One region of the Nocardia sp. NPDC001965 genome, then DNA from elsewhere that is predicted to be linked to it. Evidence: riboswitches for the same ligand, from Rfam matches in the RefSeq annotation. Region 1 holds a riboswitch; each other region holds the start of a gene.

Evidence for each region. Region 1 has a riboswitch for S-adenosylmethionine ahead of ACWCPQ_RS01865 (aminotransferase class V-fold PLP-dependent enzyme). Riboswitches for the same ligand answer to the same signal wherever they lie in the genome.
Region 2: another riboswitch for S-adenosylmethionine. It lies ahead of ACWCPQ_RS13345 (rhodanese-like domain-containing protein); the one in region 1 lies ahead of ACWCPQ_RS01865 (aminotransferase class V-fold PLP-dependent enzyme).
Region 3: another riboswitch for S-adenosylmethionine. It lies ahead of metX (homoserine O-acetyltransferase MetX); the one in region 1 lies ahead of ACWCPQ_RS01865 (aminotransferase class V-fold PLP-dependent enzyme).

What each region holds. Positions count from the first base shown of each region.
Region 1 is NZ_JBSFDZ010000001.1:395,654-401,516, reverse strand. Features, by position in the region: gene ACWCPQ_RS01880 (LLM class flavin-dependent oxidoreductase) at 1-67, opposite strand, end outside; gene ACWCPQ_RS01875 (hypothetical protein) at 100-354, opposite strand; gene ACWCPQ_RS01870 (TauD/TfdA dioxygenase family protein) at 625-1,566, shown strand; SAM riboswitch class IV at 1,759-1,872, shown strand; gene ACWCPQ_RS01865 (aminotransferase class V-fold PLP-dependent enzyme) at 1,917-3,230, shown strand; gene ACWCPQ_RS01860 (GNAT family N-acetyltransferase) at 3,327-4,523, shown strand; gene ACWCPQ_RS01855 (polysaccharide deacetylase family protein) at 4,504-5,391, opposite strand; gene ACWCPQ_RS01850 (MerR family transcriptional regulator) at 5,454-5,828, shown strand.
Region 2 is NZ_JBSFDZ010000007.1:88,151-94,013, forward strand. Features, by position in the region: gene ACWCPQ_RS13335 (HAD-IIA family hydrolase) at 1-48, shown strand, start outside; gene ACWCPQ_RS13340 (O-succinylhomoserine sulfhydrylase) at 533-1,744, opposite strand; gene ACWCPQ_RS13345 (rhodanese-like domain-containing protein) at 1,741-2,157, opposite strand; SAM riboswitch class IV at 2,175-2,287, opposite strand; gene ACWCPQ_RS13350 (Rv0361 family membrane protein) at 2,353-2,823, opposite strand; gene ACWCPQ_RS13355 (FAD-dependent oxidoreductase) at 3,052-4,440, shown strand; gene ACWCPQ_RS13360 (amidohydrolase family protein) at 4,512-5,378, shown strand; gene ACWCPQ_RS13365 (hypothetical protein) at 5,640-5,863, shown strand, end outside.
Region 3 is NZ_JBSFDZ010000032.1:52,109-57,971, reverse strand. Features, by position in the region: gene ACWCPQ_RS29075 (hypothetical protein) at 1-536, opposite strand, end outside; gene ACWCPQ_RS29070 (hypothetical protein) at 541-852, opposite strand; gene ACWCPQ_RS29065 (NADP-dependent isocitrate dehydrogenase) at 1,246-2,463, opposite strand; SAM riboswitch class IV at 2,739-2,849, shown strand; gene metX (homoserine O-acetyltransferase MetX) at 3,098-4,243, shown strand; gene ACWCPQ_RS29055 (DUF3017 domain-containing protein) at 4,270-4,515, opposite strand; gene ACWCPQ_RS29050 (DUF6745 domain-containing protein) at 4,624-5,688, opposite strand; gene ACWCPQ_RS29045 (hypothetical protein) at 5,730-5,863, opposite strand, start outside.

The DNA.
Region 1 (5,863 bases):
CGGTTACCGCGTCACCGCGATGCCCGGGTGTCACCTGATTCGGGATGTACCAGAGATATTCGGCCATTCGGGCGGCTCCTGTTCGATTGCGGTGTACGGTCAGCCGACCGGTAGAGCCCCGGGCAGCGCGAATCGCTGCCGGACAGTGGATTCCGGATAGACGGTGAAATGCGGATCGGAACTCGGCACCACATTCGGCATCGCTCGGCCGCCGGACCGCGCCGGTCGCGCTGTTTCCCGGAATTGATCGAACGAGACGGCGCGGCCGCCGGACCGCGCCGGATGCGAGCCGGGAATTCCCGTGCCGGCCTGTTCCGTGCAGCCGATGCCGGGGAACAGTCCGCGATAGGACATGATGGTCTCCGTTCGGGGATCGTGCGGGGAGCGCGCAGGCATCCGGTCGGCGCGGGGGTGGGCATCCGAAGAGAACAATGCGCCGGATCTGCTTTCCGGGCTACGGACCGGATCACGATGATTCGAAATTCGCGATCGCCGAGAGAGATTGAAGACGAGCTCGACCGATGGTGCAGAAAATCTTGCCGATCCCAATAGGCAGGTGATCCACCGGGCCGGGCATAGCCTTGCGTCGCAATCTTCTCCGGGCGAATCAGGCGGTGGTTTCCGATGACAATTTCAGCGACAGAACCTATTTCCGTGACACCGGCGATCACCGTGTTGCCACAGTCGGGGTACACCGGTGCCGAGATCGCCGGTGTGGACCTCGGCCAGGAGCTGTCCGACGAAGTGATCGCCGAGATACGGCAGGCACTGCTGAAGTGGAAGGTCGTGTTCTTCCGCGACCAGACCATCGGGCATGCGGAACAGATCGCATTCGCGCGCCGATTCGGCAAGGTGACCCCGGCCCATCCGTACGAGGACAATCCGCCGGAGGGATTTCCCGAGATCCTGCCGATCGACAGCCGTCGCTACGACGTGCAGTACGGGCGTAAACGCACTTCCTATGACAGCAGCTGGCATACCGACGTCACCGCTCTGGTGAATCCGCCCGCCTTCTCGATCCTGCGGGCCGATATCCTGCCGCCCTACGGCGGGGACACCGCGTGGACGAATCTTGTGGCGGCCTATGAGAACCTGCCTGCCGAACTGCGCGATTTCCTGGACAACCTGAACGCCGAACACACCTTCGACAATCGCGCCGTCCGGCGCAGCAGCCGGGCCGAGGCAATTGAGAGCAATCCGCTGCGCACCTTCCACCCGGTGGTCCGGGTGCATCCGGAAACCGGTGAGCGGGCTCTGTTCGTGAGTCCCGGCTTCACCCGCCGGGCGAAGAACATCCGCAATCTCGGGCCGCGCCTGAGCTCGCATCTGCTCGATGCGCTCTGGGAAGAGGCGACGCGGACCGAGTACACCGTCCGATTCCGCTGGCAACCGGGCAGTGTGGCGTTCTGGGACAACCGGGCGACCGCGCATCTGGCCATCCCGGATGCCGGGCATCTCGGGCACGACCGGGTGCTCTACCGGGTGACGATCGAGGGCGATATCCCGCGGGGCGTGGACGGCCGCCGGTCGGAATCGGTCGAGGGTGATCCGTTCTACGGCTCGTGAGCGATTCGCGCGGCCGTCGACCGGCGCGCCTCCGGACGTTTCAGGCCCGTATCCGGCACGCGGATACGGGCCTGGTGGCCGTGCCGGTCGGTTCGAGGCCGGAACGGAACACGTGGAGTCGCCGCGAACCGCGGACGCGGAGCACGCGAGTGCGAGTTGACAAGCCGGAGGACGTCTGACAACCTCGCACCAGGTCATGAGTGCCAGCGTGTAGCCCCGGCTTGCTGGCCGGCAACCCTCCTCCGCGGTGGGGTGCCCCGGGTGACGACCTGGCCGACGCTCGACCGAGCGCGGCAAGCGCGGACTCCGTTCACTCGCGATCCGGAGTCCCTCCACGAAGGGATGACATGATGACCGCTGTACTCGACCCCACCTGCGCCCGCACCCGGGTATCCGGTGGCGATCTGCAGGTTCCGCTGGTGCAGGGCGGTACCCGCGCCTACGCCGACTTCGACTACGCGGCCAGCGCCCCGGCACTCGGGGAGGTGGCCGACCGGGTCGCGGGGCTGCTGCCGTACTACGCGAGTGTTCATCGGGGCGCGGGCTACGCGTCGCGGATCTCCACCCGGTGCTACGAGACCGCCCGGGAAACGGTGCGCGATTTTCTGCACTGCGCCGTCGACCAGGAGGTGGTGTTCACCCGCAACACCACTGATGCGCTGAATCTGCTGGCCGGCTGTGTGCCCGGTGACACCGTGGTACTCGATATCGAACATCACGCGAATTTCCTGCCCTGGGCCCGCCGCGGCCGCCGGGTGGTGTCCGCGGCCGATTCGCTGGCCGCCACCATCGGCCGTCTCGATGCCGAACTGGGCGCGCAACCCGCCGCGCTGCTGGCGGTGACGGGCGCGTCGAATGTCACCGGTGAACTGCTCCCGCTGGCCGAACTGACCGCGCTCGCGCATCGCCACGGTGCGCGGATCGTGGTGGACGCCGCGCAACTGGCACCGCACCGGCGTATCGATCTGTGCGCCACGGGCATCGACTATCTGGCCCTGTCCGGGCACAAGTTGTACGCGCCGTTCGGCGCCGGGGTGCTGGCCGGGCGCCGGGACTGGCTCGATGCGGCACCGCCGTATCTGGCGGGCGGTGGCGCGGTCACCGAGGTCACCACGGCCGGCGCCGCATGGGCGCTCGCTCCGCACCGGCACGAGGGCGGATCACCGAATGTACTGGGCGCTGCGGCGCTGGCCGCGGCGTGTGACGCGCTCACCGGACTCGCGGACTCCGCCGAGGAGCACGAGTGCGCGCTCACCCACCGGTTGCGTAGCGGACTGGCGGGCATCGACGGTGTCCGGTGCCTGCGGATCTGGGCCGACAGCCCCGATTGCGTCGGAATCGTGGCCTTCACCGTCGCCGGCTTCGAACCGGGCCGGGTCGCGGCCTATCTGTCCGCGGAACATGCGATCGGCGTGCGCGACGGCCGTTTCTGCGCGCATCCGCTGCTGGCCCGTTTCGGTATCGACGCCGCGTTGCGCGCGAGTATCGGACTCGGCACCACCGCCGCCGATATCGATCGGCTGCTCGACGCGGTGCGGTCTCTGGTCGCGTGTGGGCCGCGCTGGGAGTACGCCCGCACCGAAGGACGGTGGGATCCGGTACCGGAGACCCGCCCGGGTCTGACGGCGGATGCGGCACCGGGCGCGGCCCCGTGCACGATCTAGCGTTGCGCCCGATATGACGAGCGGCGGCACCGGATGGGGCGGATGTACTCGACCGGAGATCCGCATCGAACCCGACCCAGCACCGGAGTGACCGCTATGCCTGTCGATATCGACATACTGACCGACCCGGCGGATCTGCACACCGCCCAACAGGTGTTCCGCACCGCGATGGTCGGCATTCCGCCGTTGTCGGCGGAGATCGGCGATTCGCTGAACGAACCGGGCCGCACCCTCGGCGCGCGCGTCGCGGGTGCGCTGGTGGGGACGGTCAACTCCTACACCAGCTGGCTGGTGGCGCCGGGCGGGGATCGGCTACCGCATGCCGCGGTCACCCATGTCGGGGTCCTGTCCACCCATACGCGACAGGGCATCGCGACCGCGCTGCTGCGGCGGCAGCTCCACGAGATCGCCGCGCGCGGAGAGGTCGTGGCCTCGCTGCGGGCCACCCAGGGCGGAATCTACGAGCGATTCGGGTACGGCGTCGCCGGGTCCTCGGCCCGCTGTGAGATCGATGTGCATCGGGCTCGCTTCCGCGAGACCGTGCCCGCGGGCGGTCCGGTCCGGTTGGTCGCACCGGCCGACAGTTGGGAGGCCGCCGCCAAGATCTATGCCACCGCGGCGGTGACCTGGACCGGCGCGATCGATCGTCCGCCGTACTGGTGGCGGCTCCAGGAACTGCTGCGGGGGCACGGTCACGTCGCCGTGCACGGGGAGGCGGGTGCCGAGGACGGGTTCGTCCGTTACCGTGCCGCCGAAACTCCCGAATGGACGCGCGGCCCCCGCCGGACGGTGGTCGTGGAGGATCTGGTCGCGACGACCCCGGACGCCTATATCGGTCTGGTCCGGCATCTGCTCGGCGCCGATATCGTCGACGCGGTGGTGCTGAGCGCGACCGCGCCCGACGCTCCGCTCCGGCATCTGTTGACCGATGAACGGGCGTTGCGGGTCACCGATATCCGGGATGAGACGTGGTTGCGGTTGATCGATGTGCCGGCCGCGCTGACCCGCCGCGCCTACCGCCCCGGTCCGCCGGTGGTCGTCGCGGTCACCGACCCGATCCTGACCGCCAATACCGGCACCTACCGGATCGAGGCCGGTGGCGTGCGTGTGGTGGACGAGCCCGCCGACCTCACCGCCGATATCGCCGCATTGGCCGCCGCCTATCTCGGCGGCACCCGCTGGCGGCATCTGGCGCTGGCGGGCCGGGTCACCGAGCACCGGCCCGGCGCCGCGGCCGCCGCGGACGCGTTGTTCGAGGTGGACGAGCATCCGTTCAGCGGGACGTACTTCTGATCTTCCCGTTGTCGTGGGTGGCCGCGTAGTGTGCCGCGATCTCGTCACTGGTGGTGACCCACACACCGGGATGTTCGACGATATGGGCGAGTGCCTCGTCGAGATACCGCGCCCGGAACGCCTGCCCGGTGACGAAGGGATGCAGCGCCAGCGCCAGTACGCGGCCGCCCGCCGCGGATTCTGCCCACAACCGGTCGAGCTGGTCCCGGACGATCCGGACGAAATCGGGGCCGGTGAGCCCGGTGCCGAGGAACAGGGTGTTGTCGTTCAATTCCACCGAGTAGGGGACGCTGAGAAGGCCGGGAACACGGAGTGGATAGGGCTGATCGTCGTTGGTCCAGTCCAGGACGTAGTCGACGCCCAGCTCTCGCAACAGTTCCGGGGTCCGGAAACTCTCGGACAGCGCCGGCCCCATCCAGCCGCGCGGGCGCTTCCCGGTGCCGCGTTCGATGGTGGTGAGGACTTCCGCCAGGTAGGCGCGCTCGTCCGCGGCCGGGATCTCGGCCTGGAGCACCGAGTTGTTCCGGCCGTGGGCAAGCCAGGCCCAGTCGCGTTGCCGGCCCGCTTCGATGATTCGCGGATAGCGTTCCACCACATCGGAATTGAGCAGGGCGCTGGCCCGGACGCCGTGCCGGTCCAGCGATTCCAGGATCCGCCAGAATCCCACCCGGGGCCCGTAGTCGCGCCAGCCGTAGTTGAGCGGATCGGGGACCTGTCCTGCCGTACCGGCGAAGATACTGGTGGAGGGCAGGTCGACCTGATAGTGCTCGATATTGAGACCCACATAGAACGCCACTCGGGCGTCGTCCGGCCACCGGATCGGGTCGCGGTCGACGATGGCGCTGTACTCGAACAGTTCGTTGTCCATTCGGCTATCGTCGAAGCTTCACATAGATGTGAAGGTCAAGTCTTGCTCTCGAGGTCGGTGGGATGAGAATCGGCGAACTGTCAGAACGCACCGGTACGTCACGCCGGCTGCTGCGCTACTACGAGGAACAGGGCCTGATCGCTGCCCAGCGGTGCGCGAACGGTTACCGCAGCTACGACGACCGGTTCGTCGACCGTGTCCTGCAGATCCGCGGTCTGCTCGACGCCGGATTGCCGACCCGGATCATCAAACAGATCCTGCCGTGCCTGGACAAACCGCGCACCATCTATTTCCCGGATGCCACGCCGGAGATGCTGGCGACGCTCGAGGGCGAACGGGAACGGATGGACGAACGGATCCGCTGTCTCGAGCGAAACCGCGATGCCATCACCGAGTACTTGTGCGTCGTCCGCGAATACGGTGCCGACAGCGGCTGAGATCGCCCGCAGCAGCCACCGGCATCCGGCCCCGA
Region 2 (5,863 bases), on a different contig from region 1:
GGCCGGGTCCGTACGCCCTTCACCGACCCGATGCCACACCCGACCTGACCGACCCGACTCCACACCCGACCCGGTCGGCCCCGATCCCGAACTGATCGGAGCGGTCCGCCTCCACCACCCGCCTATGTCTCCTCGACCAGGAGAACCGCCCCACCCGGCCTGCTCAGCAGGAGTCCGTTGCCTCAGGGACGGTTTCCCGAGCCACCGTCGTGCCCCCGCGTCGCGGCACCTCCTCCGGGCCTGCCACAAGGCGGGGTCGACAGGGCCCGCACGCCCCCCGCCGGAAGCGGAGCCCACCACAAAGGCGGGGCCCGCCCCGGTTCTGGAGCGACGGAGCGGGGGAGCGAAGCGGAGGAGTGCAGGAGTGAAGAACCGGGGTCACGAGGGCCCCGCCCCGCGGCGCCCGAGGCGACGCCGTGGATACAGAACCGGGGTCACGAGGGCCCCGCCCCGCGGCGCCGGAGGCGACGCCGTGGATACAGAACCGGGGTCACGAGGGCCCCGCCCCGCGGCGCCGGAGGCGCCGCCGAAATTACAGCGCGTTGTCCAGGTCGCCCAGCAGGTCCTCGATGTCCTCGAGGCCGACCGAGATCCGTACGACACCGTCCGACAGCCCGATGCCCGCGCGGCCTTCCGGGCCCATCGCCCGGTGGGTGGTGGTGGCCGGGTGGGTGATGAGGGATTTCGCGTCGCCCAGGTTGTTGGATATGTCGACGATCCGCAGCCCGTTGAGTACTTCGAAGGCCCGCTTCTTGGCGTGATCGGCGGCGGCCTTCAATTCGAAGGTCACCACGGTGCCGCCGCCGCTCATCTGTTCGGCGGCCAGGGCGTATTGCGGATGCGATTCCAGGAACGGGTAGCGGACCCAGCTCACTGCCGGGTGTTCGTCCAGGTAGCGGGCGATCCGCAGCGCCGAATCGGCGGATTGCCGGACCCGCAGCGGCATGGTTTCCAGTCCTTTGAGCAGCGTCCAGGCGTTGAACGGGCTCAGCGCGGGACCGGTGTGGCGCATCAGCGTCTTGACCGGGCCTTCGATGTAGTCGGAGCTGCCGAGGATCGCGCCGCCCAGGACCCGGCCCTGGCCGTCGATGTGTTTGGTGCCGGAGTAGACGACCACGTCGGCGCCGAGTTCGAAGCCGCGTTGCAGTAGCGGGGTGGCGAACACATTGTCCAGCACCACCTTCGCGCCTGCGGCGTGGGCGAGTTCGCAGACTTTGCGTACATCGACCAGGGTCTGCATCGGGTTGGCCGGGGTTTCGAAGAACACGGCGGCGGCGGGTTCGGCCAGGGCGGTTTCCCACTGGTCGAGATCTTCACCGTCGACGAAGACCGTCTCCACACCCCAGCGCGGCAGGATTTCGTTGCACACCACGAAACAGGATCCGAACAGGCTGCGGGCGGCCACCAGCCGGTCGCCCGCTTTCAGCAGCGCACCGAGCGCGACGAACACGGCCGCCATGCCGCTGGCGGTCGCGAAACAGGCTTCGGCGCCGTCGAGCAGTCGCATCCGTTCCTGGAAGGTGCTCACCGTGGGGTTGCCGTAGCGGGAGTACACGTAGTGCGGGTTGTCACCGGTGAACGCGGCCTCGGCGGCTTCGGCGCTCGCGTAGACGAAGCCGGAGTTCAGGTAGAGGGCCTCGGATGTCTCGTCGAATCCCGACCGGCTCAGTCCGCCGCGCACGCCCAGCGTCGCCGGGCCGACTCCGTCGGGGAGCGGGCGTTCGAACGAGCCGCCGCCGATCACGACTGCCGCCAGGGCAGGCCGTGGGCGCGCCAGCCGGCGCCGCCGCGGTGCCCGAGTTCGTCCAGCGGTCCCTCGAAACCTTCGCTGATGTTGTAGGAGGGGCCGATTCCCGCCGCGGTGGCGGCGTCGGCCGCATGGGCCGAACGCTGGCCGGAGCGACAGAGGAAGAGCACAGGCGCGTCGGCGGGGCGGTCGACCAGCGCGCTGCGCAACTGGTCGACGAACCGGTCGTTGCGGGTGCCGGTGCCGTCGACCCATTCCACCAGCAGCGTCGGCTTCGCGATCGCGCTGGTGTCGGGTACTCCGACGAACTTCCACTCGGCTTCGGTCCGCACGTCCACCAGGACTGCGTCCGGGTTCTCGGTCAGCAGTTCCCATGCCTGCTGTGGGCCGATATCCCCTGCGTAACTCATACGTGGCACCTCCTGCGAATCCGCACTTGCCGCATCCGATCGATGCGTGCCCGGTCGTCACCCGGAGCACCCCACCGCGGAGGAGGGTTGCCGGCCAGCGAGCCGGGGCTTGGCGCTGGCACTCATGACCTGATTCATGAGATTAGCCCGGTCCGGCCCGGCCGTGTCAAACCTCGGTTGACGCTCCGGGCGAGATCATTCCACCGGCTGGTTGCACACCAGCCATTCGTCGTCGGAGTGGAACAGCCACCAGGTCGCGGTCTTCTCGTCGCCGTCGACTGTGCTGGTCACTTCGATGGTCGCCGTATCGCCGTTGATCTGCACGGGGCCGAATCTCGTGATCTCGATGTCGTTTCCGGTTTCACCGGGTTTCAGTTGTCCGGCCAGGGGTGAGCGGGCGGGAACGAAACCGGGGCACACCGCCTCGCGCGGTGGTTCGGCACCGTAGCGGCTGCTCGTCTGGGCGAAGTCGCGTACTGCTCCGGCGATCCGGTCGGAATCTGTGACATTTTTCTCAACGGGTGCCACCAGCCCGGCGATCAGCACACCACCCAGGATCAGGGCCGCGACCACCGCGGCCACGATGAACGGGGTGATCGAACGCGGTCGTTCACCGTCGCCCGGTTCGGTGCTCGCGTGCTCGTCGGCTCCTCCGGCATCGCTCATACCGACGATCATCCCTGGTCCCCGGATCGGTTCGTGCTCGCACCCCGATAGAATCGGGGGCGAGGTGGGTATCGCAGTACAGCGCTACCCGCGTGGACGTGGGACGACGAACGGTGACCAGCCGCCCGCGAACGGCGCGATGTAGGTGCATACGGGCCGCGCGTCAAGTTAGCCTAAGCTAACAACAACGCCAGTGATTCTTTCGACCGATAAGGGTGCGCGTAACAGATGACCGAGCAGAAGGAAGCGAACCGCCCGCTTCGGATCGCGATCGTCGGAGCCGGGCCGGCCGGTATCTATGCCGCCGACGCGTTGATGAAATCCGATGCAGACGTCTCGATCGATCTGTTCGAGCGGATGCCCGCCCCGTTCGGGCTGATCCGCTACGGCGTCGCTCCGGACCATCCGCGGATCAAGGGAATCGTCACCGCCCTGCACAAGGTGCTGGACAAGGAGCAGGTGCGCCTGCTCGGCAATATCGACTACGGCACCGATATCACGCTGTCGGATCTGCGCCGCTTCTACGACGCGGTGATCTTCTCCACCGGCGCCAACGCCGACCGGGCACTGCCGATCCAGGGGATCGACCTGGACGGTTCCTACGGTGCGGCCGATTTCGTGTCCTGGTACGACGGTCACCCGGACGTGCCGCGTACCTGGCCGCTGGACGCGGAGAAGGTCGCCGTCCTCGGCGTCGGCAATGTCGCGCTCGATGTGGCGCGCGTGCTGGCCAAGACCGGTGACGAGCTGCTGCCGACCGAGATCCCGCCGAACGTGTACGCGGGCCTGAAGGGCAACAAGGCCGTCGAGGTGCACGTGTTCGGCCGCCGCGGCCCGGCGCAGGCCAAGTTCACTCCGCTGGAACTGCGCGAACTCGACCACTCCCCGACGATCGAGGTCATCGTCGATCCGGAGGACATCGATTACGACGAGGGTTCGGAAGCCGCGCGTCGGCATTCCAAGCAGGTCGACATGGTTGCCAACACCCTCGAACAGTGGGCCATCCGCGACCAGGGTGACCGCCCGCACAAGCTGTTCCTGCACTTCTTCGAATCTCCCGCCGAGATCCTCGGTGAGGACGGCAAAGTCGTGGGCCTGCGCACCGAACGCACCCAGCTCGACGGCACCGGCAATGTCAAGGGCACCGGCACTTTCAAGGAATGGGACGTGCAGGCGGTATACCGGGCTGTCGGTTACCTGTCCCAGAACATCTCCGAACTGCCCTTCGACGACCAGGCCGGGGTCATCCCGAACGAGGCCGGCCGGGTCCTGGTCGACGAGAACGCCGACGGCGCGGCCCGCTACCTGCCCGGTACCTACGTGACCGGCTGGATCAAACGCGGTCCGGTCGGCCTCATCGGCCACACCAAGGGCGACGCGAACGAAACGGTCGCCTGCCTCGTCGACGACAGCGCGAATTTCGCACCCGCCGAGAACCCGGAGCCCGAGGCCGTACTCGAGTTCCTGGAGGGCCGGGGTATCCCGTTCACCACCTGGGCCGGCTGGTACCGGCTCGATGCGCACGAACGGTCGCTGGGCGAGCCCGAGGGCCGCGAGCGGGTCAAGGTCGTCGAGCGCGAGGACATGTTGCGCGCCAGCGAACCGCACAAGGTCTGAACTGTGGCCGGCTCCTCCCGGTCCATGGTTGGGAGGAGCGAATGTCCCCACATCTCAGGCATGCTGTAGCAGTGTTCGACGCCCATGTGCACATCATCGATCCGCGTTTTCCGCTGATCGAGAACGAAGGCTACCTGCCGGAGCCCTATACCGTCGCCGACTACCGGCGACGGATGGCCCGGTTCCGGCCTTCCGGTGGCGCGGTGGTGAGTGCTTCGTTCCAGGGCAACGACCAGAGCTATCTGCGGGCGGCCCTGGCCGAACTCGGCCCCGGTTGGGTCGGGGTGACGCGTCTCGATCTCGACGCCACCGACGCCGAGATCCTCGACCTGCACGAGGCCGGAGTGCGCGCGGTCCGGTTCAATCTCAAACGCGCTGCCGCCGATATCGCGAGCATGACCCGGCAGGCGTTGCGCGCCCATGAACTGGCGGGCTGGCATGTGGAGATCTATGTGGACGGCCAGATGCTGGCCTCGCTGCAGCCGGTGATCCTGAAACTGCCGAAGGTTTCCGTCGACCACCTCGGAATGTCCCGGGAGGGTTTGTCGTATCTGCTGAACCTGGTCGATCGCGGGGCGCGGGTGAAGGCGACCGGTTTCGGCCGGGTCGATATGAATATCGCCACGGCGCTGCGCCGGATCCACGCGGTCAATCCGGAGGCATTGATGTTCGGCAGCGATCTTCCCGGTTCCCGCGCCGGCCGGCCGTTCCGGGAATCCGATGTGGAATTGATCTGCGATGTGGTCGGCACGGATATGAACGCGGTGCTCGAGGACAATGCCCGCGCGTTCTACGGTCTGCCCGCGATCGATCGGACCGCCGAGGATCCCACTCCCACACTGCCGCTGTTCGTTCCGCCGCGCGCCGAACGCCCATCGGCGCACGACGGGACAACCCGGCCGCTGCCCATTGTCCAGAAACGACCCGGCCGGGGCTGACGGCGACTTCTTCGCGGTGGGGGCCGATATACTTTCCCGCGCGAATTGGTGCACTGAGCACATCGCATTACCCTTGTTGCGGTGAGCGGCGCTTGGCGATCGGCATTCGACCACCTCGCCGACCGGCTCAAAGATGCGGTCGGCCGCGTCGCCCGGGTACTGCACAGCGATATCTCCGATCGTGCCGTCCATCCCTCGAACTCGGCGGCCGATATGTTGTCCGGCCGAAATGAAGCGGCCGCCGATCTACTCCTCGGGAGAATGGGCGGCGCGGACCGAACGATCGACTCGGGTGATCACGCCGGAATGGTATCGCTGCTGAACGAGCGGAGGCCCTTGGTCGAGGCCATAGAAGGCCGAGGGAGGAAGCTTTTCGGGCACAATGTGAGTATCGCCCGATACGATACACCCCGCGGTGGCCGGATCTGGTACAGCGCGCAGGAGCATTCAAAGGATCCGGGACATCAGCAATATTCTTTGATTCG
Region 3 (5,863 bases), on a different contig from region 1:
GCACGCCAGCTGTCCAGTTCGGCCCGGCTCAGATCATTCGGCTTCCACTCGACCCATCGAGGCGAGCCGGGTGGCGCCGATTCCACGTAGTGGCTCGCGAACGGATTCGAACGGGGGTCGACATCGAGGTTTCGGTGGAACGCTTCCGCGTGATCGAATCCATAGACGTGGTCACCGTCCTGCAGCCAGTTGCCGGGGCGGTCCCAATTGCCTGTCAGAACATCCAGCAAGCCGAGTTTTCGTGCGCCGGGGCTGTCTTTGATCGCCTCCATCGCAGCGCGGGCACCCGGGTCGGTTCTGGTACCGGACACAGCACGCCCCGGCAGCCGCTGCATGATCACGCTGCCGCCTTCTCCCGCGACCACTGGGGCGACCGGAGCTCCGACCACCCGGCCGACAGCGGCGACGAGGACTTCGGCGGACTGTTGCCCCGGTGTCAGGTCGTACTTGCACACCACCTCGAAGCCGTCGGGATACTCGAAGAGATCCGTATCGGCATTCCCCTCGGCCGACATGTACCCCGGTGTCCGGATCACCGGATCACCGGATCACCGGATCACCGGAACGATCGGCAGCGAGGAAGCGGGCAGTGAATTCATCCACCGACATCAGATGCGCCGGCGATCCCGCCACTCGATCCCCTCCGCCCGCCGCACTGGGCCGTGCGTCTCGGTTCGGCTCATCGATATCGCCCGCACCGCGAACGTCGACTTCGTTCTTCGTCGACATATCGACGCCGGCCCCCGCACGAGTCCCGTGATAGCGGCGAACGATCTCGCCGCCCGCATCGATGATCGCCGCGCCCAGCCGCTTGGTCACAGTCCCGATCGCGCGGCCCACGCCCTCGATCATCCGGTACTCGCCGGGGAATCGAGAAGACAGCCAACACTAATCGCACGATCCGAGATCGATTCGCACGTCCACCCATGCGGCTCTATCAGCACAGGGCATCTTCGCCTACGCGGCAGTGATCGACAATCGGAGTGCGCTCCAGTGATCGTGACCGGCTACTCCCTCGATCCGGCGCAGCCGATCACGGTCGACTGAACAGAGGCCCCCGGCGCCACCCGCCCCGGCCGGAAGAGCCACGCTCCCGGCGGGGTCGGAGCGGCCGGCGGCGAACTCCCCGGAACAGCACAAAGGTCCCGCCGCCGGTCCTCGAAGCACATACCGCACCTCGTAGGGCTGACAGCGAGACCTCACGGCATCGATTCCCCGGCGCCGCAAACGACGCCGATCGACACCTCAGCGCAGCGCGCGGGCCAGGTTGGCGTCCAGTGCCGCCAGGAACTCCTCGGTGGTCAGGTAGCCCTGATCCCCACCGACCAGCGCCGCGAGGTCCTTGGTCATCTGCCCGCCCTCGACGGTCTTGATGACGACGTCCTCGAGGGTCTGCGCGAAACCGATCACCTCGGGGGTGTTGTCCAGCTTGCCCCGATGCTCCAGGCCGCGGGTCCAGGCGAAGATCGACGCGATCGGATTGGTCGAGGTCGGCTTGCCCTGCTGGTGCTGGCGGTAGTGCCGGGTGACCGTGCCGTGCGCGGCCTCGGCCTCACAGGTCTGCCCGTCCGGGGTCAGCAGTACGGAGGTCATCAGACCGAGCGAGCCGAAGCCCTGCGCGACGGTATCGGACTGCACGTCGCCGTCGTAGTTCTTGCAGGCCCAGACGTAACCGCCCTCCCATTTCATGGAGGAGGCGACCATATCGTCGATCAGCCGGTGCTCGTAGGTGAGGCCGGCCGCCTCGAACTGGCTCTTGAACTCGGCCTCGAACACTTCCTCGAAGGTGTCCTTGAACATGCCGTCGTAGGCCTTGAGGATGGTGTTCTTGGTCGACATGTAGACCGGGTAGTTCTGCTGCAGCCCGTAGTTGAAGGAGGCGCGCGCAAAATCCTCGATGGACTTCTTGAAGTTGTACATACCCATGACGACGCCGCCGTCCTCGGGCATCTGCACCACTTCGTGCACGATGGGTTCGCTGCCGTCCTCCGGGGTGAAGGTGAGGGTGACGGTGCCGGCCTGGAAGACCTTGAAGTCGGTGGCGCGGTACTGGTCGCCGAATGCGTGGCGGCCGATGATGATCGGCTTGGTCCAGCCCGGGACCAGGCGCGGAACATTGGAGATGATGATCGGCGCGCGGAAGATGGTGCCGCCGAGGATGTTGCGGATGGTGCCGTTCGGCGAACGCCACATCTTCTTGAGGCCGAACTCCTCGACCCGGGCCTCGTCGGGGGTGATCGTCGCGCATTTCACGCCCACACCGTGCTGTTTGATGGCGTTGGCGGCATCCACGGTGACCTGGTCGTCGGTCTTGTCGCGGTACTCGATGCCGAGGTCGTAGTACTCGAGGTTCACGTCGAGGTACGGGTGGATCAGCTTGTCCTTGATGAACTGCCAGATGATCCGCGTCATCTCGTCGCCGTCGAGTTCGACGACGGTGCCTTCAACCTTGATCTTGGACATGGATCTTCGTGTCCTCCTAAGACTGGTGCCCTCATTGCACGGCCAGGCGAACACGCTTGTGAGCGGACCCCAGCTGTTCAACAGACAACGTATACATCCCGCGTTGTCCACGAGACGTCTGGTGTAACCAAGACGAGCGTACTGCTAGTGGTTGTCTCACGGTGCAGCCAGCCCCGGTCGTGAGATCTCACATGGGTGAATCGCACCACAAGATTACCCGGTGGGCCCGTATGCCGATTTCGATCCGTATCGGCGCCCGGCTACCATATTCGGCAGGTCATGAGCGCCAGCGCCAAGCCCCGGCTCGCTGGCCGGCAACCCTCCTGCTGCGGTGGGGTGCTCCGGGTGATGACCGGGCTTCCGAGAGCCGGGAGCAAGCGCACGTCAGGAGGTTGTCGATTTGTGCCGGTGCTGGTCGCGTTGATAGCGGCGTTCTCACGATTCGACGAGAAATCCCCCATTTTCTGGAGCACGATATGACCGATCACAGCTTCGCCGCTGCGACCGTTGCCGGAGCGACCCGCCGGACACGGTCGGTCGCATTCGGCGTCCTCGGCACCCGTACCCCCGGCCCCACGGCGGCCATTCATACGTTCCGGACATCACCGGCCATCGGTTCCGCGGAAGTCCGCGCGTGAAGGTGAGTACCGAACCGACCACGGCGCGGCCCGTGGCCCAGTTGCCGCCGGCCGACGGCACCCTCGGCCATATCGATATCGGCGAACTCACCCTGGAGAGCGGCGCCCGGTTGCCACAGGTCCGGTTGGCCGTGCAGCGCTGGGGTGAGCTGTCTCCGGCCATGGACAACATCGTGCTCATCGAGCACGCGCTCACCGGCGACTCCCATGTCGCGGGTGAGCCCACCGCCGCACATCCACAGGCCGGATGGTGGAACGGGATGGTCGGCCCCGGCGCGCCGATCGATACCGACGAATGGTGCGTCGTCGCCACCAATGTGCTGGGTGGCTGCCAGGGCAGCACCGGTCCGGCCTCGCTCGCATCCGACGGCGCGCCGTGGGGTTCGCGTTTCCCGGAGATCTCCATCCGGGATCAGGTGACCGCGGAGCTGAAACTGTTCGATCTGCTGGGTGTGCCCCGGCTGGCCGCGGCCGTCGGCGGGTCGATGGGCGGTATGCGCGTCCTCGAATGGATGCTGCTGGCGCCGGAACGCCTGGCCGCCGCGCTCATCCTCGCGGTGGGCCCACGCGCCACGGCCGACCAGATCGGCACCCAGAGCACCCAGATCGCGGCCATCACCGGCGACCCGGACTGGCAGGGCGGCGACTATCACGGCACCGGTCGCGCACCGATGGCCGGTATGGGTATCGCACGCCGGATCGCGCACCTCACCTACCGCACCGAGGTCGAGCTGGACAGCCGGTTCGCGAACAGCGCGCAGGAGGGTGAGGATCCGCGCAACGGTGGTCGCTACGCGGTGCAGAGCTACCTCGAGTACCAGGCCGAGAAGCTGGGGCGGCGTTTCGACCCGGCAACGTACGTACTGCTGAGCGAGGCGATGAACCGGCACGATATCGGCCGCGGCCGCGGCGGTATCGAGGCCGCGATGGCCGCCACCGAGGTGCCGTGCATCGTCGGCGGTATCGATTCCGACCGGCTGTACCCCCTGCACACGCAACAGGAACTGGCCGACGGGCTGCCCGGTTGCCGACATTTCGAGGTCATCAACTCCCGCGACGGCCACGACGCCTTTCTCACCGAAGCGGCGGCCATCGGCAAACTGCTGGTCCAGACGATGAACCTGGCGCGCGCCGGACGCTGATTCCCGGTCGGTCCGGACGGGACCGGTCAGCCCACGCCCAGGGTGTTGATGGTCGCGGCGAGGAAGACGATCGCACCGCCCAGCAACGTCAGCGCACCCACATCGAACGGTTTGCTGCGGACGGCCAGCAGACCGACCCGAACCGTCGGCAGGCACAACCGGAACGCGGCCGCGATGAGGGCGGCACCACCGAAGAAGAAGGCGCCACGCCGCCAGCGATCCTGCGCGACGAACACCACGGCGATCAGCGCCACCACAGCAACCACGACCATCGGCAGATGACAGCGGAGGAAACCGGCCCAACGGTTGCCGGTGCCGGGATCGTCGTCGGTTCCAGTCGCGGCGTCGGTCACGAGGGCGATTGTTCCAGATCCGGTGGGTCAGGTCTGCACGAGCGGTTCGTAGTCCGCTTCGGTGACGCCGAACGTCCAGGAGACACCCTCTCGAGCGGTCCGCGTGGTCGGCGGTACCCGCAGCCAGTAGGTGCGACTGGCGCCGTCGGGTTCGGGCGTCGAATTCACCACCTCGACCATCACCACATCCTCGTCATCGGCCAGCGGGATCCGCCACAGGATTCCGGTCTCGTCGCGCTGCACGGGTTCGGCACCGGATTCCGACAGGTACCGGTCGTATCCGTAGAACTCGAGCATCACCCGGCGCAACTCCGCGTTCTCCTCGCCGCGGATCCGGTCCGGGGTGAGCGAAGCGAGCTCGGCGAGGAATTCACCGGGCACCGGCATGCCCCGCCACGCGTAGAGTGCGAACTCGTCGGAGTAACCCACTGCCGGGCCGTCGGCTCGGTCCAGGCGGCCGGCTTCGTCGCGATACAGCGCCGTGGGTCGTTCACTGATGACGACGAGGTTCTCGTACGGCCACCACCATCCCGCCTCGCGCGCCACCGCGGCCAGCCCTTCCAGCGGTGTACCCGCGCCGGTATCGAAGGCACACAACCAGGCCGCGTCGTGCTGTCCCAGCACCGCGTCCAACAACAACAGCCGCGCCCGGATCTCCGCCTGCTCCGCCTGCTCCGCCTGCTCCGCGAGCCCCGGTTCGTCGGCCGGTGCCGCCGAACCGGGGGCGATCGCGGCGACCACACCGTCCCGGATCCGGCCCACCACGGGTTCGATCAGTTCCCAGAGCCCCGCTCCGGTGGACTGCCAGTGCCCGGCGAATTCACGGGCGCCCAGTTCGGTGTGCAGACGGTCGCGCTCGGTGGCCCAGGGGGTGCTGCGCACCCGCTCCCGCACCGAGGCACCGGCCTCGCGCGACAGTTCCGCCGCCGACAGCATGCGCACCGCCGCCAACGGCGAACGGGCCCAGAGGATCCGCTCGGGTGCGCGCAGACCGGCCCGTTCGTAGGCGAGCCGCACCCCTCGTTCGGCGGCTGCCCGGTCGCCCGGGCCGGTCACGGCGGCGAGAGCCCGCCATTCGGCCAATTCGCTCACAGTTCGATCGGTCCTGTCTTCTCGTCGTTCCACCGGCCGGGTCAGTCCGCGACGATGCGTACCGAGCCGGGTACGTACTCGCGCTGGCGGACCACGCGGTACCACCCTTTCGGCAGGGTGATCGCGGAATGTTCCTCGTGCACGAGGCGGCCGCCCTCGGGCAGATGCAGAACCA